DNA from 4 places in the Pantoea sp. nfd-35 genome. Region 3 is predicted to be linked to each of the others. Evidence: predicted binding sites of a transcription regulator. Region 3 holds the regulator's gene; each other region holds the start of a gene.
What was found. Region 3 encodes CRP, which controls carbon source genes, mostly activating them, when cyclic AMP is high. Its sites were predicted from a motif close to ATGTGANNNNNNTCACAT; they were not measured.
Positions count from the first base shown of each region.

Region 1 (5,012 bases), 710 kb from region 3:
TCGCTGTGAAGAAGCGATAGAATTCTATTTGCAGGCAACGGGTGGAAAACTGCTGCAAAAAATGACGTTTGGCGATATGCCGGAGCAGGGTGAACAGGTGGGCGATCGGTCCGCTCCGCCGTTGCCCCCTGAGAAAATTATGCATGCGCACCTCCGCATTGGTCAGGGTGAGCTGATGATGAGTGATGGCAATCCCCATCAGCCTCCGGCCTCAGAACACGCGGGCTATGCCGTGAGTCTGGCAACCAATGATGCAGAGCAGGGTAAGGCATGGTTTGAAAAGCTGTCTGCAGGCGGGAAAGTCACTACGCCATGGCAGGAGACGTTCTGGTCTAACGGCTTCGCCATGTTTATCGATAAATTCAATATTCCATGGCGCATCAACGTGGTAAAACCCGACGCGTAATACGCTGCAGTCTGTAAAGACGCGAGGCCTTCCCCATGGGAAGGCCTCAACGTTTGCCGCCACCTCTTTTCGCGGTGCGACAGCAATCAGAAGTTATAGCCAGCGACCAGGTAGTAACCCCAGCCTGTGGACTTGATTTCAGACGCGCTTTCACCAAATCCTAACTCCTGACCCGCTCCCCACTGACCGCCGTTATGAAAATAACGGGCGACGGCCGAGAAGTGCCAGTGATCGTAACCCAGCGACAGGATATGGCTGGAGGCGATTGAATTGCTGGTGCGAATCGGGCCACTCTTTTCGCGTAAGTCTGAACCCCAGTCGAAGTTGGTAAAGCCTACGTAGCCAAGGTTACCGCCCCAAAGAGTGGTGATTGGCACAAAATATTTCACTTTGAAGCGATAGCCATCCCAGCTGTTTTCATTCGCTGCACCGTAGTTTTCCCACTGGTATTTGGCATAGACGTTAAGCGACAGACCGATATCGCTGTGCGTATCGATGTCGGTGCCCAGGCCCATATACCAGGTATTCTGACGGTTGGCGCTGTTGCGGCCCATATCGTAGATATAGTTGTTCGCGAAGTACCACTCTTTAAACGGACCAAAGGCCAGGCTGGTGCCGGTCAGTTTATCAATGGAGAAACGCGGCTCAATTTCCATGAACAGCGGCGAACCGTGGTCGAAAATGCCGTTAGCATTGCTGTTGCCCACGCCAAAGAAGTTCGGCAGATCAACGTAGCCGTAAAAATCAAACCAGTCTTTTTTCGCAAACGCTTCATATTCCAGATAGACGTCATTATTGAACTGCGGTCCGAAGCGAGTATGGTAACTGCCCACCACGTTTACGCTCTGATGCCACCAGTCGGAAACGTACTGGGGAGCATTGTCAGCAGCCTGCACTGCACCGTTTAAGGAACCTGCCAGCAGGGCGCCTGCCATTAACGTTTTAAATTTCATTATATTTTGACCACTGGTTTTTATGCGCAAGACAATCGTTTGCGCGCTGTTTGGAAATCAATCCCAAAGGTTGGGCAGTAATGTACTCAGGCCGCCTGTTTTAGTTAGCGTAGCGTGCCTGTAACAGAGAGATAGAAAATAGCTTTTGGTCACATTTGTCAAAATGTGTTGCATAACAATTCATCAATATTGTGATGTTTGTCACAATATTGTCTCAGGCGAACGGAACCAGGCAACCGTTTACGTTGTCTGGTTCCGAATCAAACAGCGAGGATCAGGGAAAAGTGACGCGGACCTGAAAACCGCAACGCACACCGTGCGGATTCAGGCAATTGGACAGGGCAACGCGGATATGATGTTTGTGCGCCACGCTTCGTACAATAGACAAGCCTAACCCGCTCCCCTGGGCTTTAACATCCGGGGCGCGGGCAAAGCGATCAAACGCGCGTTCAATAAACGACTCCGGCATGCCAGGGCCGTTATCGACGATATCTACCACGGTTTGCCCGTCAACACGGTGCAGCAGGACATCCACCAGGCTGCCTTCAGGCGTATGAAGCATGGCATTGCCAATCAGGTTATCAAACAGGCTTCGCAGCTCCGATCGTCCGGCCTGCAACTGGTAGTGCGTGGTGCCGCTAAAGCCAATGTCGATACCGCGTTTATCTGCCACCACCATGAGCTGCTCAATGCTCTCTTTCAGCACATCTTCCAGCGCGATAGTTTCGAGGCTGGCGACAACCGACTGATCTTCCCAGCGTGACATATTCAGCAATTGGGTCACCAGATGGCGGGTGCGGGTCACGCCCGATTCCAGTTGTGCAAACTGACGACTGGCCTCGCCAGGCTGAATATGCTGCCGCAGGTTCTCCAACTGCAACGTAACCGCCGTGACCGGCGTCCGCAATTCGTGCGCGGCATCTTCCATAAACTGGCGCTGTGAAGACCAGGCCGCACGAAGTTTATCCAGCAGCGAATTATAGGCGGCGACCAGCGGCTGAATTTCATCAGGCAGGCTTCCCGGTGAAACGCTGTGTGGGTGATGGGCATCCTGCGCGGCAATCTCCCGGGAGGCAACGCGCAAATCCCGGGTGATTTTGCGCACGACCAGCCAGATAACCAGTAATGACAGCGGCATCATTAAAATCAGCGGAATAATCGCCGACAGCGCCCGCCTCACCATCATTTCTTTCATGTAGCTGAGATTGAGCATCACCTGAATGGTCTTTATCTCGCTGCCGGGCTGGCCGGAGCGGGTATAAATTCGCCATTCGCAGTCGTGGCAGCCGCCGATCTGCACATCTTTGTAGCCGTTTTCGGCCTGTAACGGCGCGTGCAACTCAGGCCAGGAGCTGGAGCGTAGCTGACCTTTGGCATCCCACAGCTGAATGACGAAGGCGCTTTTGATCTTGTGCGCTGGCGCAATAAGCGGCATCAGCGGAGGGATTTCGCGATTCACTGACCAGGCATCGGCCAGCTTGGCGAGCTGCTCATCCTTGATGACGCCCACCATTTCACCGTAGCAGCTAAAGAAATACCAGGCCACGCCGCCAATCATCAGCAAATGAATGACCAGTAACGTACTGAGTAATTTATTCCGTAACGATCGCATAAAGATTTTCATATTGCCGGTACTCGCCAACCCAGTCCGCGCACGTTGCGGATCACATCATTATCCAGCTTGCGCCGCATGCCGTGGATTAATACGTCTACCGCATTGCTGCTGACTTCTTCGCCCCAGCCATAGATGCGGTTCTCTAACTGCTCGCGTGACAGGATGGCACCGGGCCGCTCCAGCAGCGCATAGAGCAGGGCATATTCCCGGGCGGTTAACTGCTCACGTTGCCCTTTGTACAGGACTTCGCGCGTCAGCATATCCAGTTGAACATCCCCGCTGCCCAGCACCGAATCGGCGGAACCGTGATGGCGCCGGGTAATCGCACGCATGCGGGCCATGACCTCCTGAAGATCAAAAGGCTTAAGCAGGTAGTCATCCGCACCATAATCCAGGCCCTGTACGCGCTGAGCGACCGTATCGCGGGCGGTAAGGATCAAGACCGGTGTGGCATCCCCGCGCCCGCGTGCCCGTCTCAGCACCTGCAATCCATCGTCCCGGGGTAAGCCAAGATCAAGCAGGACGCAGCTGTAGCCGCCTTCGCTCCAGGCGTTTTGCGCATACACGCCATCGCGTACCCAGTCAACTGACCAGCCTGCCGCTTCCAGCGCCTGCTGCAAATTCGCGCCGATCATTTCATCATCTTCGACCAACAAAACGCGCATGGATGATGCCCTCCCGAAAAATGGCAACAGTGTAGCGCTGGATTATTAGCGCAGAATTATTGGGGCGCTCAGCCTGCTAAAAGGCCGGGGCGCGCCGGATGCCTGTACCTAAAGAGGCGATTTTACCGCTTTGCTAATTCTGCGCTAATTTTTCGCTAATTAAGGGATAAATTTAACGCGCTACAGTGTGTTCCCTGCACATCTGCTTTAACCAGGAGAACACCATGAATCAGCGCGAGTTTATTCGTAGTTTGCTGGAATGGATAGAAAGCAATTTAGGACACGATCTGCATCTGGACGAAGTTGCTCGCCGCGCGGGCTATTCCCGTTGGCACCTGCAACGGTTATTTCGCCAGCATACCGGCTTCTCACTGGCCGAGTATATCCGTCAGCGCCGTCTGACCGAGTCGGCCCTGACGCTGCTTAACAGCAACGAAGCGATTTTACAGGTGGCGATGAGCTATGGGTTTGATACCCAACAGGCCTACACCCGAACGTTTAAAAACTATTTTATGGTCACGCCGGGTCAACTGCGCCGTCAGCGCCGGGTAGAGCCAGATCGTTTATTATTCCCTTATGCCATGGCAAGTTAGTCTCTGTATGGACATTCCCATCCGCGAACTTGTGGGAATGTCCATGCATCGTCAGGGCTGCCTCGCGTCCTTTTTCCTGCTCCCACGCTGTCCGCTTTCCTTCCGTTGCTTTATTCTGACTGCCTGAGGCACGGCGTCGTGGCTGTGCAATAACCTTCAGCAGGCCGATTTGTCCCAGGAACCCGATGACTAACAGCGATAACCTGATCGCCATGATGTTGTTTGCGCGCGTGGTGGAACTCAAAAGCTTTACGGAAGCCGCACGCGTACTCGGCGTGTCAAAGTCCCACATCAGCCGGGAAATTGCCGGGCTGGAACAGCGGCTGGGCATTCGGCTGCTCCAGCGTACGACTCGCCGGATGACGCTGACGGAACTCGGCCAGGCTTACTATCCCTTTTGCGTGCGTATGCTGGACGAAATGCACCGGGCCGAAGATTTTGTGCAGCAGGCTCACCAAAATCCTGCCGGTAATGTCCGCTTACAGGCGCCCGTCACCTATGGCTGCCAGTGCATCGTGCCGCTGCTGAATCGGTTTCTGCGCGGTCATCTGCACATCAATGTCGATCTCAGCCTTACGGATAACAACGATGAGACCCTTGGCGACGGGGTAGACATCGCGATAGTTATCCGTGCTCATGCGCCCCGCCAGGGCAACTTTCGTGTTTTGAGCGACATCCACTGGGGCCTGTACGCCGCGCCTGACTACCTGGCGCAGCATCCTGCCATTTCGCATCCGCGCCTGTTACCCCGCCATGATCTCTTGATGTTTCACGGTCCGG
Region 1 covers NZ_CP122403.1:4,136,494-4,141,505, reverse strand. The annotation lists gene yjdN (VOC family metalloprotein YjdN) at 1-406, shown strand, start outside; gene P9J57_RS19175 (nucleoside-specific channel-forming protein Tsx) at 493-1,359, opposite strand; gene P9J57_RS19170 (sensor histidine kinase) at 1,634-2,983, opposite strand; gene P9J57_RS19165 (response regulator) at 2,980-3,639, opposite strand; gene P9J57_RS19160 (helix-turn-helix domain-containing protein) at 3,864-4,232, shown strand; gene P9J57_RS19155 (LysR family transcriptional regulator) at 4,418-5,012, shown strand, end outside.
Region 1: P9J57_RS19175 (nucleoside-specific channel-forming protein Tsx) is a predicted target of CRP. The motif match lies at 1,549-1,566, and genes of this name have one in related genera.

Region 2 (5,012 bases), 1.6 Mb from region 3:
GAAACCGATAGTGGTGTCAATGGGCGGCATGGCGGCATCCGGTGGATACTGGATTTCAACGCCAGCCAGCTACATCATCGCCAGCCCGAGTACCCTGACCGGCTCTATTGGCATCTTCGGCGTAATTAATACCCTGGAGAACAGTCTGGCCAGTATTGGTGTGCACACGGACGGCGTGGCGACATCGCCTCTGGCGGACGTCGCCAGCACTAAGGCGCTGCCCCCCGAGGTTCAACAGCTTATGCAGTTGACCATCGAAAACGGCTATCACAACTTTGTTGGTCTGGTTGCCGCCTCGCGTCACAAAACGCCGGAGCAAATTGACGCCATCGCCCAGGGACATGTGTGGACCGGCAGTGATGCGAAAGCTAATGGCCTGGTCGATGCGCTGGGGGATTTTGATGACGCAGTGAAAAAAGCCGCTGAACTGGCGAAGGTTTCCCAGCCGCAGCTTGACTGGTACCAGGAAGATCCCGGCTTTATTGATTTGATGCTAAATCAAATGAATGCCTCCGTGCAGGCTGTTCTGCCTGACCCGATCAAAGCCTGGCTGCCTGCGCCGATGTTCGACGTAATGAGTGCAATGCGACGTCAGCCTGGCCTGTTCGACCATCTTAACGATCCACAAAACCGCTATGCCTTCTGCCTGACCTGCGGCGAAGTGCGATAAACCTCTCAGCCCGACCGCTGGTCGGGCTGCTTTTCCCTGCCATTGCCCTTATACTGCGCGTTTTACGGCAAGTCTGAGTACACCTATGCAAAAGAAAAACATTTACGTTGCCTATACGGGCGGTACTATCGGTATGCAACGTTCCGCTCAAGGTTATATTCCGGTTTCAGGTCACCTGCAGCAAGAGCTGGCAAAAATGCCGGAATTCCATCGCCCGGAAATGCCTGACTTTACGATTCACGAATATCAGCCCCTGATCGACTCGTCCGATATGACGCCTCAGGACTGGCAGTCAATTGCCGAAGATATCCGGCGTAATTACGATCGCTACGACGGTTTTGTGATTCTGCATGGCACAGATACCATGGCTTTTACCGCCTCCGCCCTGTCGTTTATGTTGGAGAACCTGGCCAAGCCTGTCATCGTAACCGGCTCGCAAATCCCCCTGGCAGAACTGCGCTCGGACGGTCAGCAAAACCTGCTAAATTCACTCTATGTCGCCGCTAACTATCCGGTTAATGAAGTGACGCTGTTTTTCAATAACACGCTCTATCGCGGTAACCGCACCACAAAAGCGCATGCTGACGGGTTTAATGCCTTTGCCTCACCCAACCTTTCTGCGCTGCTGGAAGCCGGCATCCACATTCGTCGTCTGAACACGCCACCCGCGCCACAGGGGAAAGGTGAACTCATCGTTCATACCATTACGCCACAGCCTATTGGCGTGGTTACCATTTACCCCGGTATTTCCGCCGATGTGGTGCGCAACTTCCTGCGCCAGCCGGTTAAAGCCCTTATTCTGCGCTCTTATGGCGTGGGTAATGCGCCGCAGAACGCTGAGTTTCTCTCTGAACTGCAGCAGGCCAGCGAGCGCGGCATTGTGGTCGTTAACCTGACGCAGTGTATTTCCGGCAAAGTTAACATGGGCGGCTACGCGACGGGCAATGCGCTGGAGCATGCAGGCGTGATCAGCGGTTTTGATCTGACGGTAGAAGCGGCCCTGACCAAACTTCACTATCTGTTAAGTCAGGAACTTTCAAGCGAGCAAATCCGTGCCAAAATGCAGCAAAACCTGCGTGGCGAACTGACAGAAGACTAAAACGGAGCAAACGGGAATGAAACGGGCACTGATCATTATCGATATTCAGAACGACTTCTGCCCCGGCGGCCCAATGGCCGTGAGAGAAGGCGATCACACCGTCGCGGTAGCAAATCGCTATGCCCGTGCCTTTCATGAGAAAGGCGAATGCGTAGTGGCCTTGCAGGACTGGCACCCGGCCAATCATGGCAGCTTTGCTTCTGTCTCGGGCGAGCCGGTTTATACCCTGGGTGAGCTCAACGGTTTGCCTCAAATCTGGTGGCCCGATCATGGTGTTCAGCATTCGGCGGGCGCTGATTTTCATCCTGGTCTCGATCGCAGCCTGTTTGATGCTGTTTTTCACAAGGGCCAGGATCAGGATGTCGACAGCTACAGCGCTTTTTTTGATAACGGCCATCGCCGTAAAACGGAGCTGGACAGCTGGTTACGTGAACGCGGCATCAGCCATCTGGTTATGCTGGGGCTGGCAACCGATTACTGTGTGAAATACAGCGTTCTGGATGCACTGGAACTGGGCTATCAGGTGGACGTGGTCGCCGAAGGCTGCCGCGGGGTGAATTTGAATCCTGAAGACAGCGACATCGCACTGGCCCAGATGGCCGCCCAGGGTGCGGTCATTGTCTGACGTGCTCCGGGCTGGCAGCGTGCCAGCCCGTCATCCACGCTAAACGCTTCTGTCAGCACCCTGACAGAAGCACCTTATCAGACTTAATGCAGGTTGATACGCGTGACGTCTGGTTCGATACCAAACTCTTCTTTCAGCTGCCTTTTCGATTTGGTGACCATCTCACCGTCTTTTCCGATGGTCATATGCTGAGGTGCATCGTTATGACGTGCCTGCCACATCATCACCAGTTGCAGGCTGTTATCACGCTGCTGCTGGGTAAGCGCTACACCGTCCGGCCATTTTCCGGTTTCAACGGCCACAACAAGACGCTCATAAATTTCAGGCGTCAGGGCTTCAAGCATGGCTTCAAGTTGCTGTTTCATGATTATCCTTGGGTCTCCTCACCTTGCTGATCTGTAAAGTTCAGCGAGGCAGAATTGACGCAGTAACGCTCGCCTGTCGGCTGGGGGCCATCCGGGAAAACATGCCCCAGGTGCGCATCACAGCTGCCACAGCGGATTTCGATGCGCTGCATACCATGGGAATTATCTTCCAGATAGCGAATGGCCTCATCGCTTACCGGCTGATAAAAACTCGGCCAGCCACAACCTGAATCGTACTTGGTATCAGACAAAAACAACGGCGCATTGCAGACCAGGCAGTGATAAATCCCTTCCTGCTTGTTATGCAGCAGGGCACCGCTGTAAGGCGGCTCCGTTCCTCGCTGTTGAGTCACATAGCGTTGCATCTCAGTCAGTTGGGCAATTTTTGCTTCGGGTGCGGTTTCTTTAGGCATTTGAGCAATTCCGGGATGTCATTCTGTAAAAATCGACTAGTATTCTAACAAACGATCAACATTAATCGGGTCTTATTTTGTGCTCAACCCTTCAGTCAGTATCTCACTAGGTGGATTTGTGAACTCGATCACCTTTTCTCTGGCATATCCCTATATATTCGGCGAAGGATTCAACAGAGCACGCCGTTTACCGCTGAGCGCAAGCGGTTGCGGCCCCAATAATTCCTGTCTGGTGGATTGACCTGTCGCAACAATTGACACGATTCCGCTTGACGCCTGGTAAGGTTTTTGTAATTTTACAGCCAACCTTTTATTCACTAACAACTAGCTGGTGGAATATATGACTATCAAAGTAGGTATCAACGGTTTTGGCCGTATCGGTCGCATCGTTTTCCGTGCTGCTCAACAGCGCTCTGACATCGAAATCGTTGCTATCAACGACCTGCTGGACGCTGATTACATGGCGTACATGCTGAAGTACGACTCTACTCACGGCCGCTTCGACGGCACCGTTGAAGTACAGGACGGCGCTCTGGTTGTTAACGGTAAGAAAATCCGCGTTACTGCTGAGAGAGATCCGGCTAACCTGAAGTGGGATGAAGTCGGCGTTGACGTTGTTGCTGAAGCAACCGGTATCTTCCTGACCGACGAAACGGCACGTAAGCACATCACTGCGGGTGCTAAGAAAGTCGTTCTGACCGGTCCGTCTAAAGATGACACCCCAATGTTTGTTCGTGGTGCAAACTTCGACAAATACCAGGGCCAGGACATCGTGTCTAACGCCTCTTGTACCACTAACTGCCTGGCACCACTGGCTAAAGTGATCAATGACAAGTTCGGTATCGTGGAAGGTCTGATGACCACCGTTCACGCAACGACTGCAACGCAGAAAACCGTTGATGGCCCGTCTCACAAAGACTGGCGTGGCGGTCGTGGCGCGTCTCAGAACATCATCCCTTCATCTACCGGTGCGGCCAAAGCCGTAGGTAAAGTGCTGCCAGAACTGAATGGCAAGCTGACAGGTATGGCGTTCCGCGTTCCGACGCCAAACGTTTCTGTTGTTGACCTGACCGTTCGTCTGGAAAAAGCCGCATCTTACAAAGAAATCTGTGCAGCGATCAAAGCAGCAGCAGAAGGCGAAATGAAAGACGTGCTGGGCTACGTTGAAGACGACGTGGTTTCTACCGACTTCAACGGCGAAGTGCTGACTTCAGTATTTGATGCGAAAGCGGGTATCGCGCTGAATGACAACTTCGTTAAACTGGTTTCCTGGTACGATAACGAAACCGGTTATTCAAACAAAGTTCTCGACCTGATTGCGCTGGTTTCTGCTAAATAAGGCAGCCAGACACTAGAGAATAAGGGTGACTTCGGTCACCCTTTTTTTGATCCCTTTCGTAAGGAGTCGGGCATGCAAGACAAACTTTTTTCTCTTCCCGTCATTAAACAGATTACGCCTTACCTGTCACAGCGTCAGGTGGGCGAACTTCCGACTATCGTCGTCAGTCATCCCCGCGTGCGCGCAGCTATCACGTTACAGGGCGCGCATCTCATCGCCTGGCAGCCCAGCGGGGAGAAACCTGTCCTGTGGCTAAGTGACAAAAGCCCCTTCTCACCAGGCAAAGCGATTCGAGGCGGCATTCCAATTTGCTGGCCCTGGTTTGGCCCCGCAGGTGAACCCGCACACGGTTTTGCCCGTAACCAGTCGTGGACGCTGTCCGCCCATGACGAAAACGAAGATGGCGTTATCTTGACGCTGGTGCTGGAAAGTAATCCGCAAACCTTAAAGCTGTGGCCACATGAATTCACGTTAATCGCCCGTTTCCGCCTGGGGCAGCAC
Region 2 covers NZ_CP122403.1:2,052,240-2,057,251, reverse strand. The annotation lists gene sppA (signal peptide peptidase SppA) at 1-670, shown strand, start outside; gene ansA (asparaginase) at 756-1,769, shown strand; gene pncA (bifunctional nicotinamidase/pyrazinamidase) at 1,786-2,394, shown strand; gene P9J57_RS09575 (YeaC family protein) at 2,478-2,759, opposite strand; gene msrB (peptide-methionine (R)-S-oxide reductase MsrB) at 2,762-3,172, opposite strand; gene gapA (glyceraldehyde-3-phosphate dehydrogenase) at 3,513-4,511, shown strand; gene P9J57_RS09560 (D-hexose-6-phosphate mutarotase) at 4,584-5,012, shown strand, end outside.
Region 2: msrB (peptide-methionine (R)-S-oxide reductase MsrB) is a predicted target of CRP. The motif match lies at 3,289-3,306, and genes of this name have one in related genera.

Region 3 (5,012 bases):
ATGTGATGCGCTTCGCACCGTCGCTGATTATCGAGCCTGCCGATATCGAAGAGGGCATGGCTCGCTTTGCCCGTGCGGTAGAGAAAGTGCTGTCTGCCTGAGTTATTTGCGGCGCAGACTGCGCAACAGCCAGCGGCCATGATGAGGCCGCTGGTTCCAGGCCAGAGAAGAGATCGTGTGCATGACTTTCAGATGCTCCAGGATGCGCCTGACGTGCTGCTCCAGTACCGTGACCGGCCCCTCATTTATATCTTCCACGCCCTGTAGCAGATCCGTCTGCGAACTTTCCCCATCATATTCCAGCCTTTGCTGACACCGTTGCAGGGCGATCTCGCACCATTGCAGGTAGTGCTCAGCCAGCGTGGGCGGCAGCATGGTATGTTCACGTGCCAGAATGGTCATGGCGTTAATGTGCTCCACGATAAACTGGCAGTGCGTGACCCATAAGCGCATATCCTGCAGGTAGCGTGAATTAAATCCCGGCTCCTGCATGGCCTGATTCAGGGAGTTGAATACGGCGTTATGCGCCTGGTTGACCTTAACCCGCTGGTAAGCCAGCGCATCGGGTGACTGCTCCGGGCCCAGCAACATTCGCAGGGCATCCTGACAGGCCTCCAGCGCATCATGGGCATTCTGGCGCAGCAGGGCACTTTGCCACTGCGGCCACAGCCATAACATGCCCCCAAAGGCGATCAGGCAGCCCATCAGCGTATCCAGCAGGCGGGGCAGTAAAAACTGTGCCCCGTTAAGGGAGAGCAGTTGCAGCGTATAAACGGCCGTAACCGTAAATCCCACTATTGACCAGCCGTAAAACTGGCGGGTAAAACGGTAGCTGATAAAGGTAATCACCAGCATGATGCTCAGCACCAGCGGTTCAGGCACATCCAGGCGTAGCGACGCCGCCGCGATAGCCAGTCCGGCAAAGGTTCCCAGGGCCCGGTGCTGAATACGTACGCGGGTTGCGCTGTAGTTGCTCTGGCTGACAAACATGATGGTCATCAAAATCCAGTAGGGCTTAGGAATCGAAAAGAACACGGCCAGGGCGCTGCCCAGCATCAGCATGACGGAAAAACGCCCGGCCGTTCGCAGTGCGGAAGACCGCAGCGACAGATAGCTCCGCAACGCGGGCAGCAGCGGTAAACGACGCTGGCGATCGGCCATCAGGTCGCGTTGATAAAGCGGCTTTTGGGTTCGAAGCACCCGGGCGATACGGCTGAAATGATAGAGACAGAAGTTACCCACCGGATTGTCCGGATGCTGAAGGGCGATTTTCTCCAGCGCACCCAACTGCTTGTCCATATCGAAACGACCAGAGAGTTGGTGATACAGAATATCGTCGGCCAGCGCGCGCAGCCGGGCTGAAATCGTTCTGGCGTTCCAGCGGATGACGGCTTCAGCATGGCTTTGCTCGACCAGCTTCTGGACCTCTTCCGGCTGATGCAGGCTGACGGAGATATGCTCCTGCAGATCCAGTGCTACCTGAAACGCCCGGGTCAGGCGTTTGTGGCTGTGATCGCGACTCGCAGACAGCATATGCATTTGCTGATAGCAGGTGTTGATCAGATCGATCGCTTTTTGCTGACGCGCCAGCAGGGGCGGCAGGGCTTTTTCCGGATCGGTCAGCTGCGTCAATAAGCTGTACTTGGCGTCACAGTAATTTGCCAGCTCACGGTAGATCAGGCTCAGGCTTTCGCGCATCGGCTGCTCTTTCCACAGCCAGAACCAAAACCAGTTGAACAGGCCATACCAGAGCGTTCCACCGATATAGAGCAGGGGCGGAACGTAAATGGGCATACGGCCAATCAGGCTGAGGGTAAAAATTGACGCGATTAACGTGCCGGGCAGCAGTCGGGCGTGCAGCGGACTGATCTCTCCGGTGACGCCAAGCAGCAAAGGCAGGGCAAACAGGATGAGCGGCAGCGGCACGTCTTTAAGCAGCAGCCACTGCATCAGTAAACTGCCAAGGGCAAACAGGCTGCCGCCGATGATCAGGCGTTTAAAGAAGCGTTTGTGGGGCGTGTCCAGACCGGCAATGTTGCAGCAGGCGGGAACCAATGAGAACAGCAATCCTTTTTGCAGATCGCCGAACAGCCAGCCGAGCGCTACGGGAAGGCACAACACCAGCGTCTGGCGCAGCGCATAGTTAACTTCGGGGTGATAGATTATTCTTCGCCACATCGGCTCAACACAAGACATTCACGGCATAATGTCGCCATCACGCCGTGAACAGTCAGGCTTAGCGTGTGCCGTAAACAACGATGGTTTTGCCGTGTGCGGAGATCAGGTTCTGATCTTCCAGCATCTTCAAAATACGGCCCACGGTTTCACGTGAACAACCAACGATTTGGCCAATTTCCTGACGAGTAATTTTAATTTGCATGCCGTCAGGATGCGTCATGGCATCTGGCTGTTTAGCCAGATTAAGCAACGTTTGTGCAATGCGTCCGGTCACATCCAGGAAAGCGAGATTTCCCACTTTTTCTGACGTCACCTGCAGACGGCGAGCCATCTGAGAAGAAAGACGCATCAAAATATCCGGGTTAACCTGGATGAGCTGACGGAATTTCTTGTAGGAAATCTCTGCCACTTCGCACGCAGTTTTCGCACGTACCCAGGCGCTGCGCTCCTGACCTTCTTCAAACAGGCCAAGCTCACCAATAAAATCGCCTTGATTCAGATAAGAAAGAATCATCTCTTTGCCTTCTTCATCCTTAATCAGTACCGCGACGGAACCTTTCACGATGTAGTAAAGCGTTTCGGCTTTTTCACCTTGGTGAATCAGCGTACTTTTGGATGGATACTTGTGAATATGGCAATGGGACAGGAACCATTCAAGTGTAGGGTCTGTTTGCGGTTTGCCGAGAACCATTCGCTATTATCCTCTATTGTAATCGTGCCCAAAATACAGGGCTCAGTTTCCCTGCCAGGCGATGAAAGCGTTAAGCGTGTTTCCATTCAGGAAATTATTCGGGCTGCATTTGCGCAGAGCGCATCATTCTTCCCGGCTTCGTCTTCGGATGACGAAAAATATTTTCAGCACTGTTTGTAGCACAGCTTTCGCCGACTGTCTTGTGTTGTCTCGCTTCAGCAATAAGGCTGATTTCTCCGGATTGCTGTTTACCAGGCAAAAGCGTACTCTGACGCAAAAACAGGGCATTCTGGGGGCCAGATTATGCAGGCAAGAGTCAAATGGGTTGAAGGGTTAACATTCCTCGGCGAGTCTTCGTCCGGACATCAGGTCTTAATGGACGGCAATTCCGGCGATAAAGCGCCCAGCCCTATGGAAATGGTGCTGATGGCGGCCGGCGGATGCAGCGCCATTGATGTGGTATCAATTTTGCAAAAAGGTCGCAACGATGTGGCTGATTGCGAAGTAAAACTCGAATCAGAACGTCGGGAAGAAGCGCCTCGCATCTTTACCCGCATCAACCTGCATTTTATCGTCAGTGGAAAAGCACTTTCAGATAAAGCCGTCGCGCGTGCGGTCGACCTTTCAGCTGAGAAGTATTGCTCGGTTGCCATTATGTTAGGCAAAGGGGTGGAAATTACCCACAGTTACGAAGTTATCGAGCTGTAATTATTCAGAGGCCAGCGCGGCCTCTGATTTTATTCAATGCGTTTGCCTTCCATGAGCCGTTTTACCAGCGGTGCCATAATTAATTCCATCGCCAGCCCCATTTTCCCGCCAGGTACAACCAGCGTGTTGATATTGGAAATAAACGATCCCTGCAGCATGGCCAGTAGGTAGGGAAAATCAATATCTTCCAGCCCCTGAAAGTGGATGACGACAAAACTTTCATCCAGTGAAGGAATGGTGCGTGCCGCAAAGGGGTTAGAGGTGTCGACGGTTGGAACCCGCTGAAAGTTAATATGGGTGCGTGAGAACTGCGGCGTAATGAAATTGATGTAATCTTCCATTGAGCGCACCACCGAATCCATTACGGCTTCACGCGAATGACCGCGTTCACCGGTATCGCGTACCAGCTTCTGAATCCACTCCAGGTTAACGATGGGGACGACGCCGACCAGTAAATCCACTTTTTCAGCGACGTTGTGCTGAGCCGTCACGACGCCGCCGTGCAGTCCTTCATAAAACAGCACGTCCGTATCCGGTGGCAGCGGCTGCCACGGGGTAAAGGTACCTGGCACCTGATTCCAGGGCACCGCTTCGTCGTAGGTATGCAGGTATTTACGTGACTGGCCCTTGCCCTGATCACCGTATTCAACAAAGGTCTGCTCCAGCAGACCGAAATCATTCGCCTCCGGGCCAAAGTAGCTGATATGGCGACCCAGATCGCGCGCCTTACGGATAGCCATATCCATTTCAGGCCGGGTAAATCGGTGGAAACTGTCTCCTTCCAGCTCGGCCGCGTGCAAATTGAGTTGCTGAAAAATTTTACGGAATGCGAGGCTGGTGGTAGTGGTTCCGGCACCGCTGGAACCTGTTACCGCGATAATCGGATGACGTGCCGACATAGTGAAACTCCCTGTGAAATCAGGCGATGAGCATTGTTAGCACGATTTTTCGTTCTGTGCATCAGCCACGGAACTCACTTTTGCGCATGATGTTGACCGATTCGTGAAGCTCAGACCAGACCAGCACGACTTCACCTTGCTGCAGCTGGCGTCGCACATTGGCGACTTTTTCGGTCAGGCTGAGTTCCTGTTCGCCGTAGTCGGTACCTTCGCGCAGAACAAAGGCTTCAATAACGTTTTCAAGGGTTTCGGGAGAAACCTGTTGCCAGGGAATAATCACAGGGTTAGCTATCCAGATAAGGGGAAATCCACTGCGGCACGCGCTGTTCCAGCCACAATTCAGGCTGACGCAGGGTACCACTCACAAATCCAACATGACCACCGTGTGTTGTCAGCTGATAGGTAATAGTGGCAGATAACTGGTCATTCTGCGGGATCACCTCATCGCTCATAAAGGGGTCATCTTTTGCATGGATAATCAGCAACGGTTTTGTCACCGATCTCAGCAACGGCAGGGCGCTGGCACGGCGATAATA
Region 3 covers NZ_CP122403.1:429,034-434,045, forward strand. The annotation lists gene argD (bifunctional acetylornithine/succinyldiaminopimelate transaminase) at 1-101, shown strand, start outside; gene P9J57_RS01950 (YccS/YhfK family putative transporter) at 103-2,178, opposite strand; gene crp (cAMP-activated global transcriptional regulator CRP) at 2,237-2,869, opposite strand; gene P9J57_RS01960 (OsmC family protein) at 3,173-3,577, shown strand; gene P9J57_RS01965 (phosphoribulokinase) at 3,607-4,476, opposite strand; gene P9J57_RS01970 (YheU family protein) at 4,538-4,756, opposite strand; gene P9J57_RS01975 (hydrolase) at 4,761-5,012, opposite strand, start outside.

Region 4 (5,012 bases), 550 kb from region 3:
AGGTGCCGAACCCGCTCATGACTTTCGTCTGCGTTGTCCTTGTCATTTTGCTCACTGTCGTGCTCATTCTCAGGCATGGCTTGTTCAACCAGGTGCGGGTTAATGGCGCGTTTGACTTCTACACCCAGATCGCGAAAACCTTCAGCCTGGGCGATAAGGTTGCCGCGCCCCTCTGCCAGTTTCTTCATCGCCTCGCGATAGCTGTTCTGCGCCTTGTCAAGGCTGTGACCAATCCCGCTCATATCGTCTACAAACAGCCGCATTTTGTCATACAGTCTGGAGGCCCGCTCTGCAATGCGCTGTGCATTACGACTCTGGTGCTCATAGCGCCAGAGATTATTAATCGTCCGCAGCGCCACCAGCAGCGTAGTTGGGCTGACCAGCATGATGTTCTGCTGCAGGGCTTCACTGATGAGTTCGGGCTGACGATCGATAGCCAACAGGAAGGCCGGCTCAACAGGAATAAACATCAACACATAATCCAGCGAGCGTAAACCGGGCAATTGTTGATAATCTTTGCGGCCCAGCAGGCGAATGTGCCCGCGCATGGCGCTGACATGTTCCTGAATAGCCTGCTCGCGTTCCACATCGTCATCGGCATTAAAATAACGCTCGTAGGCCACCAGCGTCATTTTAGCGTCGATAACCACATCTTTTCCCTGTGGCAGGCGAACAATCACATCCGGCTGCATCCGGCTTTGCTGTTCATTCTGCATGCTGACCTGAATGTCGTACTCATAGCCTTCACGCAGCCCAGAAGCTTCCAGCACCCGGCTCAGTACCACTTCGCCCCAGTTGCCCTGAATTTTATTGTCGCCTTTGAGCGCCTTCGTGAGGTTAAGCGCCTCCTGAGCCATCTGGGCATTTAACTGCTGCAGCTGACGAATCTCGTGAGTGAGCGTGTGGCGCTCACGGGCTTCGGCACCGAAGCTTTCATTCACCTGGCGGCGAAACCCGTCAAGCTGCTCCCGGAGCGGCCCTATCAGGCTGTTAAGACTTTGACGATTCTGCTCATCAACCCGACGTCCACTGTTTTCAAAAATACGGTTGGCCAGATTTTCAAACTGCGCGCTGAGTCGCTGCTCGCTGTTTGTCAGCAGTCGCTGTTTTTCTTCTGCTGCAAAGCGGGTTTCTTCCAGACGAATCGTGACCTCGCGCAGCTCTGCTTCCTGCGCGCTGTTCACTTCGAGCTGATTACGAAGTTCACGGGTGAGTTGTTCGCTCTCGTTGCGCCAGTAGTCGAGCTGTTGCAGGCGCTCATTGGCCCCGCTTAACGCGCCATGAAGCTGCCTCAGCTCCTGTTCACGCTGCTGCACCTGTTGCTGGAGCTGGTCGATATGCAGCTGCTGACGCTGTTGCCCCTCGTTTAGCAGGCGACGTTCTGTAGAAAAGCTGGCCAGCTGATGGCCGACCCGCATTTGCGCCAGTATCCAGCCCACACCAAGGCCAGCAAGCGCCAGGCAGATGTAGATAATGATGTGCTGATCCATATTTTCCCCGCTGGTCAGGCTAATGAAGGAAAAGGTAAATTCGCACTGTATGAATGTCCAGATATATTTGCTGGCGTTGGAAGAGGCGACGCAAAGGCTTGTGAGTGGCAGGACAGACAGGCCCGATCATGGGCCTGTCTGTTAAAACAGGGGAATTACAGTAAACGGCGCGCGGCTTCCACCACGATTTTCACCGCGTCGCTTTCCGTCTGCTTCATCGTGACGGCATCCGGAATCTCTTTTTGAGTGCGGTTGACGATCACGCCCGCTACCATCCCGGCTCTCAGCCCCTGGCTGGCACACATGGTTAACAGGGTCGCCGACTCCATCTCGTAGTTCAACACGCCCATCTGCTGCCACTCCTGCATAGAGCCCTGGAAGCTTTTTACGACACGGCCTGAAAAGGTATCGTATCGTTCCTGACCCGGGTAAAAGGTGTCAGAAGAGGCCGTAATACCGATATGGGTTTTAGCGCCACAGGCTTCCGCCGCCGCGACTAATGCCGTCGTACAGGTAAAGTCCGCCACTGCCGGAAACGCCATGGGGGCGAAATGCAGGCTGGCACCGTCCAGGCGCACTGATGCTGTGGTGACCAAAACATCGCCGACGTTGATATGGGGCTGAATCGCCCCAGTGGTTCCCACGCGCAGGAACGTACGCACGCCAAGCTGTGCCAGTTCCTCAACGGCAATCGATGTAGAAGGTCCGCCAATACCTGTCGAACACACAACAACCGGTTTGCCATCCAGCTTCGCCAGCCAGGTGGTGAACTCGCGATGGGAAGCAAGATGCTGTGCATCTTCCATCAGTCCGGCAATCTTTTTCACGCGCTCTGGATCGCCAGGAACAATGGCCAGCGTTGCCCCCTGCAGGTCAGCTTTAGTCAGGCCAAGATGGAATACGTCAGACTGTGTCATATCAGACTCCGGGTTAAGGAAAATTTTTACGCCACTTTACGTCACCGGGCGAGGTAAATATGTGACTAAATTCACTTAAGAAAATGAAAGTTACATTCCCAAAGAAAAATAAGGTGATTTAGATCACACATCCATCTCTCGCCTTGCGTATTGCTACATATGGTGATGTGGAAGCTATCGCGGGAATGTTAAAGAGAAGTGTAATTTTATTGGTTAACAGCTCTGTTACTCAATGCCCGGTACCTGTCATGGGTGGCCAGGCTATAGTTACGTGATTGCGCCTATGCTTGCACGGAGAGAACGATGAAAACCGAAGATAATATGACACAAAAATCAGCTGCAGGCGCGTTTGCTCCGGCAGTTCAGCCCACAGCAGCGACCACCATTATTACCGACAGCGCCAACATCCATGCGGGGGAAACCTCCATTCCGAGCCAGGGTGAAAACCTGCCGGCGTTTTATGCGAAGCCGCAGTCAGCAGAAGGTCCGTTGCCGGTCGTGCTGGTGGTACAGGAAATTTTTGGCGTTCACGAACATATTCGCGACATTTGCCGTCGGCTGGCGCTGGAGGGCTATCTGGCCGTCGCGCCAGAACTGTACTTCCGTGAAGGCGATCCCAACGATTACAACGACATCCCTACCCTGTTCAAAGAGCTGGTCAGTAAAGTGCCCGACAGCCAGGTGCTGGCAGATCTCGATCACGCGGCGAACTGGGCTGCCCGTAACGGGGGAGATATTCGCCGCATGGGGATTACCGGTTTCTGCTGGGGCGGACGCATCAGCTGGCTTTATGCCGCGCACAACCCGCAACTGCGCGCCGCCGTAGCCTGGTATGGTCGCCTGGTGGGTGAAAAAACCATGAAGCAGCAAAAACATCCTATCGATATCGCCGTTGATCTAAACGCGCCCGTGCTGGGGTTGTATGGAGGTCAGGATGACGGCATTCCGCTGGAGAGCGTCGAGCAGATGCGCCAGGCACTGCACGCGGCCAATGCCAAAGCTGAGATCATTGTTTATCCCGAGGCCGGACATGCTTTTAACGCCGACTATCGTCCAAGCTATCACGCCGAATCGGCCACCGATGGCTGGGCGCGCATGTTAGCCTGGTTTGCGCAATACGGCGTTGCCCCCGCGAAGTGACTGAAAAAAGGGGCGCTCAGGCGCCCCAACATACTGACAACGTATTGACACAACACCAGGAAATCAGGCGGTTTCGCCCCGCAGGTTTCTTGCCGCTTTGACCATGTTAGCCAGCGCCTGTCGGGTTTCGCGCCAGCCGCGGGTTTTCAGGCCGCAGTCCGGATTCACCCACAGACGTTCCTCAGGGATACGCTGTGCGGCCTTGCGTAACAGATTTTCTATCCACTCGACGTCGGGTACATTGGGGGAGTGAATATCGTACACGCCGGGCCCGATTTCATTCGGATACTCAAATGCGTTGAATGCATCCAGCAAATCCATATCGGAACGTGAGGTTTCGATGGTAATCACATCCGCATCCAGTGCCGCAATGGATGCCATAATGTCGTTAAACTCGCAGTAACACATATGCGTGTGAATTTGCGTCTCGTCTTTCGCGACAGCGGCGGTTAACCGAAACGCCTCCACGGCCCAGCGCAGATAATCTGCCCAGTCGGATTGATGCAGCGGCAATCCTTCACGCAGTGCGGGCTCATCAATCTGAATAATGCCAATGCCGGCGTGTTCCAGATCCGCAACTTCATCCCGCAGCGCCAGTGCAATCTGTTTGGCGATTGTTTCACGTGATACATCCTCCCGCGGGAATGACCAACAGAGAATGGTGACCGGGCCGGTCAACATACCTTTTACCGGCTTGTCAGTCAGGGACTGCGCATAGGTTGCCCACGCCACGGTAATGGCTTCAGGACGGCTGACATCACCAATAATGACCGGCGGTTTAACACAACGTGAACCGTAGCTTTGTACCCAACCATTTTGTGTGAAGACGAAGCCGTCCAGGTTCTCGCCAAAGTATTCCACCATATCGTTGCGTTCCGCCTCGCCGTGAACCAGCACGTCCAGCCCCAAACGCTCCTGCTCAGCTATCGCCTGCTTAATGTGTTCCGCGATACCGGTACGGTAATGCGCGCGATCAATCGCGCCTTTTTTGAAGTCGAGTCGTAATCCACGAATTTCAGTGGTCTGCGGGAAGGAACCGATGGTGGTGGTTGGCCAGGCGGGCAGGTTGAAACGCTGACGTTGTGTGCTGGCACGCCCGGCATAAGGGCTGGCACGTTCAGTGTCTTTGGCCTGAACATTTGTCAGACGCAGTGCGACAGCCGCGTTGTGAACGCGGCGGGAGTGCGCACGTGCCTGAACCGGTGCGCTCCATTCCTCCAGCGATGCGGGATCGTTGCGGCGAAGCGCCGTACTCAGTAGCGACAGCTCATCACATTTTTGCAAGGCAAAGGCAAACCAGCTTTTCACCTCCTCGTCCAGACGGGTTTCCACACTCAGATCAATGGGGCTGTGCAGCAACGAGCATGACGTGCCAATCCACAGGTGTTCACGTGAGGCGATCAGCGGCTGCAGGCGCTCAAACCAACGGCTGAGATCGGCACGCCAGACGTTGCGGCCATTGATC
Region 4 covers NZ_CP122403.1:4,295,556-4,300,567, forward strand. The annotation lists gene rmuC (DNA recombination protein RmuC) at 1-1,490, opposite strand, end outside; gene udp (uridine phosphorylase) at 1,646-2,407, opposite strand; gene P9J57_RS19850 (dienelactone hydrolase family protein) at 2,711-3,547, shown strand; gene metE (5-methyltetrahydropteroyltriglutamate--homocysteine S-methyltransferase) at 3,611-5,012, opposite strand, start outside.
Region 4: udp (uridine phosphorylase) is a predicted target of CRP. The motif match lies at 2,519-2,536, and genes of this name have one in related genera.